Regions from separate parts of the Streptomyces sp. NPDC051020 genome, predicted to be linked through region 2. Evidence: riboswitches for the same ligand, from Rfam matches in the RefSeq annotation. Region 2 holds a riboswitch; the other holds the start of a gene.
The links. A riboswitch is a leader RNA that binds a small molecule or an ion and turns the genes downstream of it on or off. The one in region 2 is predicted to bind glycine.

Region 1: another riboswitch for glycine. It lies ahead of gcvP (aminomethyl-transferring glycine dehydrogenase); the one in region 2 lies ahead of gcvT (glycine cleavage system aminomethyltransferase GcvT).

The regions. Positions count from the first base shown of each region.
Region 1 is NZ_JBFBCG010000012.1:120,327-124,736, forward strand. It holds gene gcvP (aminomethyl-transferring glycine dehydrogenase) at 1-2,552, opposite strand, end outside; glycine riboswitch at 2,747-2,844, opposite strand; gene AB0N06_RS09640 (PRC-barrel domain-containing protein) at 2,946-3,326, shown strand; gene AB0N06_RS09645 (DNA polymerase IV) at 3,251-4,410, opposite strand, start outside.
Region 2 is NZ_JBFBCG010000006.1:25,811-30,220, forward strand. It holds gene AB0N06_RS05245 (enhanced serine sensitivity protein SseB C-terminal domain-containing protein) at 1-257, opposite strand, end outside; gene AB0N06_RS05250 (enhanced serine sensitivity protein SseB) at 669-1,439, opposite strand; gene AB0N06_RS05255 (AAA family ATPase) at 1,585-2,280, opposite strand; glycine riboswitch at 2,440-2,537, shown strand; gene gcvT (glycine cleavage system aminomethyltransferase GcvT) at 2,682-3,797, shown strand; gene gcvH (glycine cleavage system protein GcvH) at 3,867-4,244, shown strand; gene glyA (serine hydroxymethyltransferase) at 4,265-4,410, shown strand, end outside.

The DNA of each region.
Region 1 (4,410 bases), on a different contig from region 2:
GGGAACGACATGGTGGGCGAGTGGAAGCCGTAGTCGATCAGACGCTTGGCAATGTCGTCGACGCTGACCCCGGTCGCCTTGGAGATCGGCCGCAGATCCACGATGCACTCGTGCGCGACCAGACCGGCCGGGCCGGTGTACAGGATCGGGTAGTGCGGCTCCAGACGCTTGGCGATGTAGTTGGCCGCAAGTACGGCGACCTGCGTCGCGTGCTTGAGGCCCTCCCCGCCCATCAGGCGTACGTACGCCCAGGAGATCGGGAGAATACCGGCCGAGCCCCACGGCGCGGCCGAGATCGGTCCGACACCGGTCTCGGGGCCGGCGCCGGGCTGCAGCGGGTGGTTCGGCAGGTACGGCGCCAGATGGGCGCGCACGCCGACCGGGCCGACACCGGGGCCACCGCCGCCGTGCGGGATGCAGAAGGTCTTGTGCAGGTTCAGGTGCGAGACGTCGCCGCCGAACCGTCCGGGCTTGGCAAGACCGACCAGCGCGTTGAGGTTGGCGCCGTCGACGTACACCTGACCGCCCGCATCGTGCACCTCGGCGCAGATGTCGGCCACGTGCTCCTCGAACACACCGTGCGTCGACGGGTACGTGATCATGAGCACGGCGAGCTCGTCGCGGTGCTTCTCGATCTTGGCGCGGAGGTCCTCGACGTCGACCTCACCGTCGTCCGCGGTCTTCACCACGACGACCTTCATGCCCGCCATCACGGCGCTCGCGGCGTTGGTGCCGTGCGCGGAGGACGGAATGAGGCAGACGGTCCGCTGCTCGTCGCCGTTGGCCCGGTGGTAGGCACGCACGGCGAGCAGGCCCGCGAACTCGCCCTGCGAGCCCGCGTTCGGCTGGATGGAGACCGCGTCGTAGCCGGTGACCTCGGCGAGGCGCTCCTCCAGCTCACGGATCAGCGTGAGGAAGCCCTCCGCCTGCTCGGCCGGCGCGAACGGGTGCAGCGCACCGAACTCGGGCCAGGTGATCGACTCCATCTCGGTGGTCGCGTTCAGCTTCATGGTGCAGGAGCCGAGCGGGATCATGCCGCGGTCCAGCGCGTAGTCACGGTCGGCGAGCTTGCGCAGGTAGCGCAGCATCGCGGTCTCGGAGCGGTGCTGGTGGAAAACCGGATGGGTGAGGATCCCATCGGTTCGCAGCAGGGACTCGGGCAGCGCGTCGGCGGCGGCGGCGTCCAGTGCCTCGATGTCACCGTCGGCGCCGAAGGCGGCCCAGACCGCGGCGAGCTGCGCACGTGTGGTGGTCTCGTCGCAGGCGAGGGAGACCCGGTCGGCGTCGACAAGACGCAGGTTGACCCCGCGGTCACGGGCGTCGGCCACGACATCCGCCGCCTTGCCGGGGACACGCACCGTGAGCGTGTCGAAGTAGGCGCCGGTCTCGACGTCGACCCCGGCCGCGCGCAGGCCCTCGGCCAGGATCGTCGCGTACCGGTGGGTGCGCTCCGCGATCGTCCGCAAGCCGTCGGGGCCGTGGTAGACCGCGTACATCCCAGCCATCACGGCGAGCAGTACCTGCGCGGTGCAGATGTTGCTGGTGGCCTTCTCGCGACGGATGTGCTGCTCGCGGGTCTGCAGTGCGAGGCGGTACGCCTTGTTGCCGTCCGCGTCGACGGAGACACCGACGAGGCGGCCGGGCAGGCTGCGGGCGAACTTCTCGCGTACGGCCATAAAGCCGGCGTGCGGTCCACCGAAGCCCATCGGTACACCGAAGCGCTGCGTGGTGCCGACGGCGATGTCCGCGCCGAGGTCACCGGGCGAGGTGAGCAGGGTCAGGGCGAGCAGGTCGGCGGCGACGGTGACGATCGCGCCGAGCTCGTGGGCCTGCTCGATGACGGGCTTGATGTCGCGGACGGCGCCGGAGGCACCCGGGTACTGGAGCAGCACGCCGAAGACACCGCGCCCGGCGATCTCTGCGGGGATGCCCTCGGCGAGATCGGCGACGACGACCTCGACACCGGTCGGCTCGGCGCGGGTCTCGATCACGGCGACGGTCTGGGGCAGGGTGTCGGAGTCGACCAGGAAGACTCCGTCCTTGACCTTGCCGACGCGTCGGGCGAGCGCCATGGCCTCGGCGGCGGCGGTGCCCTCGTCGAGCAGCGAGGCGCCGGAGGTGGGCAGCCCGGTCAGCTCGGCGACCATCGTCTGGAAGTTGAGGAGCGCCTCCAGGCGGCCCTGCGAGATCTCCGGCTGGTACGGCGTGTAGGCCGTGTACCAGGCGGGATTCTCCATGACGTTCCGGAGGATCACCGGCGGGGTGAACGTGCCGTAGTAGCCGAGCCCGATCATCGGGGCGAGCACCTGGTTGCGGTCGGCAAGGGCGCGGAGCTCGGCGAGGACCTCGGCCTCGGTACGGGCCGACGGCAGCTGCAGCGCCTCCGCACTCTTGATCACATCGGGCACTGCGGCCGCGGTGAGGTCGTCGAGCGAGCCGTAACCGACCTGGGCGAGCATCTTCGCCTGCGCCTCGGCATCGGGGCCGATGTGGCGCTGCTCGAAGGGGATGCCCTGCTCCAGCTGGGAGAGCGGAGTGCGACGGGGGGTCATGGTGGAGGCCTCCTGGTCTGTCACGACCTGCGAGGGGCACCACGGCGCGGGTGCCCGGACGGCCTCCCCCTCTGTCATCTCAACCTGAGAGCTTCACCGGTGCGCCTTGAGGCATACCGGCTTTCACCGTCGGTGAGGGAGGGATCCGTCCCGGCTGCCGCCGCCACGAAACCCGCCCTGCTTTCCAGAGTGACCTCGTCCGTGCGGTACGGGGGCCTGAGAGATTCCGGGGAGGATTTGCTCCTTCGGCGCCTGCCGGATGCGCTCCGGAAGGCTCTCCCGCACGGGGTCAGCAGCCATCACCAGCCTACCAGCGGGGCTCGCGACGGAATTCTCAAGTGGCCGATAGCCCGAATCTGCACTTTCGTAGTGCCTGTGGAGTAGCCGCGACCAATGGGAGGGACCGTGCAGACCGACATCGATCCGCGCAGCCTGATCGGCCGCAAGGCATTCGACCGCAAGGGCACCAAGATCGGAACTGTGGACGAGGTGTACCTCGACGACGCGACCGGCATACCCGAGTGGGCAGCCGTGCGTACCGGACTGTTCAGCAGGGATGCCTTCGTGCCGCTTGAGCCCAGCGAATTCGTCGATGACGTGCTCCGGATCCCCTTCGACCGTGCGCTGATCAAGGACGCGCCCGACTTCGGCGTGGGCCGCCATCTCTCGCCGGAACAGGAGCTTCAGCTCTACCGGCACTACGGCCTGGACTCGCCGCCCGACGAGCCGGGCCCGGACCGGGACTTCGGCAGGCTGGCCGGCCAGGACGAGTAGTCCGCCGGATCACGCACCAGCGGGAGCGGATCGGCAGGCCGCAGCTCCGGATCGTCGACACGGAACGTCCGCGCCCGGCCGGGAGGTGACCAGGGTTCCTCGAACCGCACGGTCACCCGGCCCACCCCACTGCCCTGCACCCAGCCGTGGCCGAAGGTGTCATGGCAAACGTCGTGCCCGGCGTGCCAGCGCCGGACCGCGAGCTGTTCGGCGGTCTCCTGCTCCTGTGCCCCGTCCACCGATTCGTCCCCGTGGCCGCCCGCGCCGTGTTCCTCACGGGCCGGGATCTCGGGCGCAGCCCGCTCACCGGCTGCCTGGGCAAAAAGATCCTCCTGCGTGTAGTCGGCGAGCCCCGTGACGCCAACCCCGAGCAGCCGCACCCCTCCGGTGGTGTCCACAGCCTCCAGGAGCCGTGCAGCGGCCTCTCTGACCACTGTGGGGTCGTCCGTCGGCCCCCGGAGCGTCTCGGACCGCGTGAGCGTCGAAAAGTCGTATCTGCGCACCTTCAGCACCACGGTGCGGCCCGAGCGCTCCGCGGCCCGCAGCCGCTGGACACAACGGTCCGCCAGGCGTTCGACCTCCGTCCTGACCCGGATCCGGTCGTGCAGATCCATGTCGAAGGTGTCCTCGACCGACACCGACTTGGCGTCTCGCTCGGCCACAACAGGGCGGTCGTCATACCCGAGGGCCATGCGGTGCAGCGCGACGCCGTGCGCCTTCCCCAGCAGCCGTACGAGCTCCGCCTCGCCGGCCGTGGCCAGGTCGTCGACCGTGGTCATCCCGGCCCGCCGCAGATGGTCCCCGGTGGCAGGGCCCACGCCGGGGAGGATCCGCACGGACATCGGGGCGAGCAGCTCCCGTTCGGTCCCCGGCTCGATGACCAGCAGCCCGTTCGGTTTCGCCTCCTCCGAGGCGATCTTGGCCAGCATCTTGGAGCCCGCGAGGCCGACCGAGCCGGTGAGTCCGGTGACGGCTCTGATGGCGTCGCGCAACTGCTCGCCGATGGCCCGCGCCGAGGCGGTGTCGTCGGCTGTTCCACCGGCCTCCAGATCGACGAACGCCTCGTCCAGGCTGAGCGGCTCCA
Region 2 (4,410 bases):
ACTTCATGGTCCCGGTTCCAGCCGCTGGCCGAGAGCTCCTGGGCAGAGGTCACACAGGGCGCGTAGCCCAGCCCGTCCACCTCGATGTTCCCGTACTGGGCGTCGGGCGAGCCCGCCCGGCCGTGCCAGAGCAGCATCCAGATCCGGTCGCCGGCGAGCGCCCGGAGCAGTGCCTCGTACGCGTCGTAGCGCCCGGGCGTCACTTGGCGCAGCATGTGCTCGACCTGCCCGGCCGCCGCGGTGCCTGACGCACTCACCCTGGGTCCCGCCCCTCTTCGATCCACTGTGTCGGCCTGCCGCTCCCGGGGCACACGGGTGCGGCCAGGTGGCCGAGGCACTAGCCATCAAACCAGCTTATGCGGCGCCCCTGACACCGACTTGACGCCACAGGCCGACGGTGTCGCGCCCGCAATCCCCGGAGTCGGGGACTCCGCGCTCAGTGCCCCTCCCGGCAGGCTCAGCCCCGTCGCGCCGCCCGGCACGGCCGCTCGCTGTGCGTCGGCCACATGCCCTGGCAGCCCCTTCCCCGAGCTCTCAGCTTCGTTCGAGCAGGGAAGACCCCACCCCAGGACCTCCGGCCGCCTTGCGATCGCACGCACCGGACGCCGCCCGGCCCGCCCTACGGGCGGACGACGCTCCTCACGGGGCAAACATCGCCGGTCACGGCACTAGTGCCCCTCGCGCTGGTAGAAGGGCCGGATCCTGGCCCGCATCCAGTCGGCGACCGGGTCCTGCGCCACATCGAGCAGGACCAGATTGACCGGCCAGGGCACCTCGACACGGCCCAGTGCGCGCCCCAGGGCGTCCATCGGGGCGTTGCGCCCCGCGCCGTCCCAGGTGGAGAACTCGACGCCTATGAAGAGAACGGGATCGCCGCCCTCGATGCTGGCCAGCGTCCGGCGGGCGGTGCGTACGACGCCGCTCTCCTCGAATTCCCCGGCCGCGGCCGCGAGGAAGTCGACGGGCTCCTCCTGCCAGTCCGGCTCGTACAGCCGGACCCGCCCGCCGGTGGCCGGCCCGTCCAGCGAGGTGCGTCCGGCGCGGCAGAGCTCGGCGACGGCGGGCGGCGGCAGCGGCATGCCGACGGCGCCGCCCGGGTTGACCGCGATGCCGAGCTGCGGGGGCAGCCCGCGGGCGAATTCGACGGCGGGGGCCACGGTGAAGGACATATGGGTGCCGACGCACTGCAGGAACTGATGTTCGGAGCTGAAGACGGGGACGTACGGAGCGCCCTCGATCTCCACCGTCGGCAGATCGAGCGACGGGGCATCGGGGCCCCCGCCGTTGGGAAGCGGCACCCAGACCTGACTGCGGCCGAGCACTTCGACGAGCCGGCCGCCCGCCTCCGGGCTGCCGAGCGAGGCAACCAGCACCTCTTCGAGCTCATTGGCCGGCCATCCGCTCTGCGGATGGCTCTGGACCGGTGCCGGAATGTCCACTGCGCTGCTTCCCCTTCTCACCCGAGCCTTGCCGCAGAACAGTAACTCCGGCGCGCCCCTCCGCGCTGACGGACGACCGGGTACCGGCGCCTCTCCTGCGCGGATCATGCCGGGCGGGCAGGTCCTGTTCGGAAAAGAAGGACCCTCAGGGCTGTCCCGTCATCCCCTGGGCGTCGGCGAACGTGATCCGCGCCAGCATCCCGGCCGCCTCCCGGTCCAGCAGCACCGCCGAGGAGCAGCCGAGCGGCAGGTCGCCCGCCTCGGTGTCCCGCAGCAGCCGGCCGACCGCCCTGCGGTGCCGGGCGAAGGCGTATCCGGAGACTCCGCGCCCACGCTCGCGCTGGCCCTCCCTGGCCTCCTGAGGGGTGACGTCGAGCAGCACGAGATGCAGCGTGCGGCCGCGGCGTCGTGCGTGCCGGGCCAGCCAGCCCCGCACCCATGTCTGGGTCCCGCAATCGTGGACGACGACGGACTCACCGGAGCACAGCGCCCGCCACAGCCCGCAGTAATGGGCCATGCGGACCAGCGGGCGGTAGAGGGCGTACGGGAGTAAGCGGGGCACCCGCTTACTCCAGCGGTCCCGGGTGTCCTGGGAGTCGATGGCCCTTACGGCCACCGCCCGCCGGATCAGTGTCGACTTTCCGCCTCCGGGCAGCCCGGAGACCACCACCACATCGCCTGCCAGGAAATGGAGCCCGCGCGGGCTGCGCCCGGAGCGCTCACGCAGGTCCCGCACGACGGGCGCATGCGTGCCCGGCAATTCCCGGGCGCGTGCTCCCGGCTGCGCGGGCATCGCGCCGTGCGCGACCCCCGCGGTCGTCGCGTACCGCTGCAACGTCATCGCCCTCCCCCTGTCGGTTCACCCACACCTGCCCAAGAAGTGTAAAGAAAAGGTAATGCGAGACAACGGTCCCACTACTCGTTGCGTGCATCGGGTACCGACGCCCCACTCTTCCGCAATGCGTGCGATGATGACCCGGCCAACTGCATAAAGGCCGCTTGAATCCGCGCGGGAGAGTTCCGGCCACAGTGTGTGCCGGGCGCCGAAGGAGCAAGATCCTCCCTTGAATCTCTCAGGCCCCGTACCGCGTGGATGAGGCAGATCTGAAAAGCGAGTCGCCCCGCGGCTCCACCCAAGGTGCAAGCCGAACCCTCCCCGGGGGCCTCTCGGCGAACCTCTCAGGTTCCGATGACAGATGGGGAGGGGATCGTCCTCGTCGTCATGCCCTGGGAGCCACACCTATGAGCAACGCCCCCCGTCTCACCGCCCTCGACGCCCTGCATCGCTCGCTGGGCGCGACCATGACCGACTTCGCCGGCTGGGACATGCCGCTGCGCTACGCCAGTGAGCGCGACGAGCACAACGCGGTGCGCACCAAGGCGGGTCTCTTCGACCTGTCGCACATGGGTGAGATCACCGTCACCGGCCCGCAGGCCGCGGCGTTCCTGAACTTCGCACTGGTCGGCAACATCGGCACCGTAGCCGTCGGCCGCGCCCGCTACACGATGATCTGCGCCGAGGACGGTGGCATCCTGGACGACCTGATCGTCTACCGGCTGGGCGAGACCGAGTACATGGTCGTCGCCAACGCCGGGAACGCCCAGATCGTGCTGGACGCGCTGACCGCCCGCGCCGACGGGTTCGACGCCGAGGTGCGCGACGACCGCGACGCGTACGCGCTGCTCGCCGTCCAGGGCCCCGAGTCCCCCGCCATCCTGGCCTCGGTCACCGACGCCGACCTGGACGGTCTGAAGTACTACGCGGGCCTCCCCGGCACCGTCGCCGGTGTGCCCGCGCTGATCGCCCGTACCGGTTACACCGGCGAGGACGGCTTCGAGCTGTTCGTCGCCCCCGAGCACGCAGAGCAGCTCTGGCAGGCCCTCACGGCGGCGGGCGCCTCCCGTGGCCTGATCCCGTGCGGTCTGTCCTGCCGCGACACGCTCCGCCTGGAGGCGGGCATGCCGCTGTACGGGCACGAGCTGACCACCGAGCTGACCCCGTTCGACGCCGGTCTCGGCCGGGTCGTGAAGTTCGAGAAGGAGGGCGACTTCGTCGGCCGCAAGGCCCTGGAGGCCGCCGCCGAGCGCGCCGAGACCGCCCCGCCGCGCAAGCTCGTCGGTCTGATCGCCGAGGGCCGCCGGGTGCCGCGCGCCGGCTACCCCGTTGTCGCCGAGGGCCAGGTCATCGGCGAGGTCACCTCCGGCGCCCCGTCGCCGACGCTCGGCAAGCCGATCGCCATCGCCTACGTGGACGCCGCGCACGCCGCGCCCGGGACCACGGGCGTCGGAGTGGACATCCGTGGCAGCCACGAACCGTACGAGGTCGTCGCCCTGCCGTTCTACAAGCGCCAGAAGTGACGCAGTCGCGTCTCACACCGTAAGACCGTCGTTCATCAGCACTCCCCCGCGTACAGGAGAATTCAGGTCATGAGCAACCCCCAGCAGCTGCGTTACAGCAAGGAGCACGAGTGGCTGTCGGCCCTCGAGGACGGTGTGGCCACGGTCGGCATCACCGAGTTCGCGGCCAACGCGCTCGGTGACGTCGTCTACGCCCAGCTCCCGGAGGTCGGTGACACGGTGACCGCGGGCGAGACCTGCGGCGAGCTCGAGTCGACCAAGTCCGTCAGTGACCTGTACTCGCCGGTGACCGGCGAGGTCACCGCCTCCAACCAGGACGTCGTGGACGACCCGTCGCTGGTGAACTCCGCTCCCTTCGAGGGCGGCTGGCTGTTCAAGGTACGCGTCGCCGAGGAGCCGAAGGACCTGCTCTCCGCCGACGAGTACACCGAGTTCTCCGGCAACTAAAGACCCCAAGGGACCACCTGATGTCGCTTCTCAACTCCTCCCTCCACGAGCTGGACCCGGACGTCGCCGCCGCCGTCGACGCCGAGCTCCACCGTCAGCAGTCCACCCTCGAAATGATCGCCTCGGAGAACTTCGCTCCGGTCGCGGTCATGGAAGCTCAGGGCTC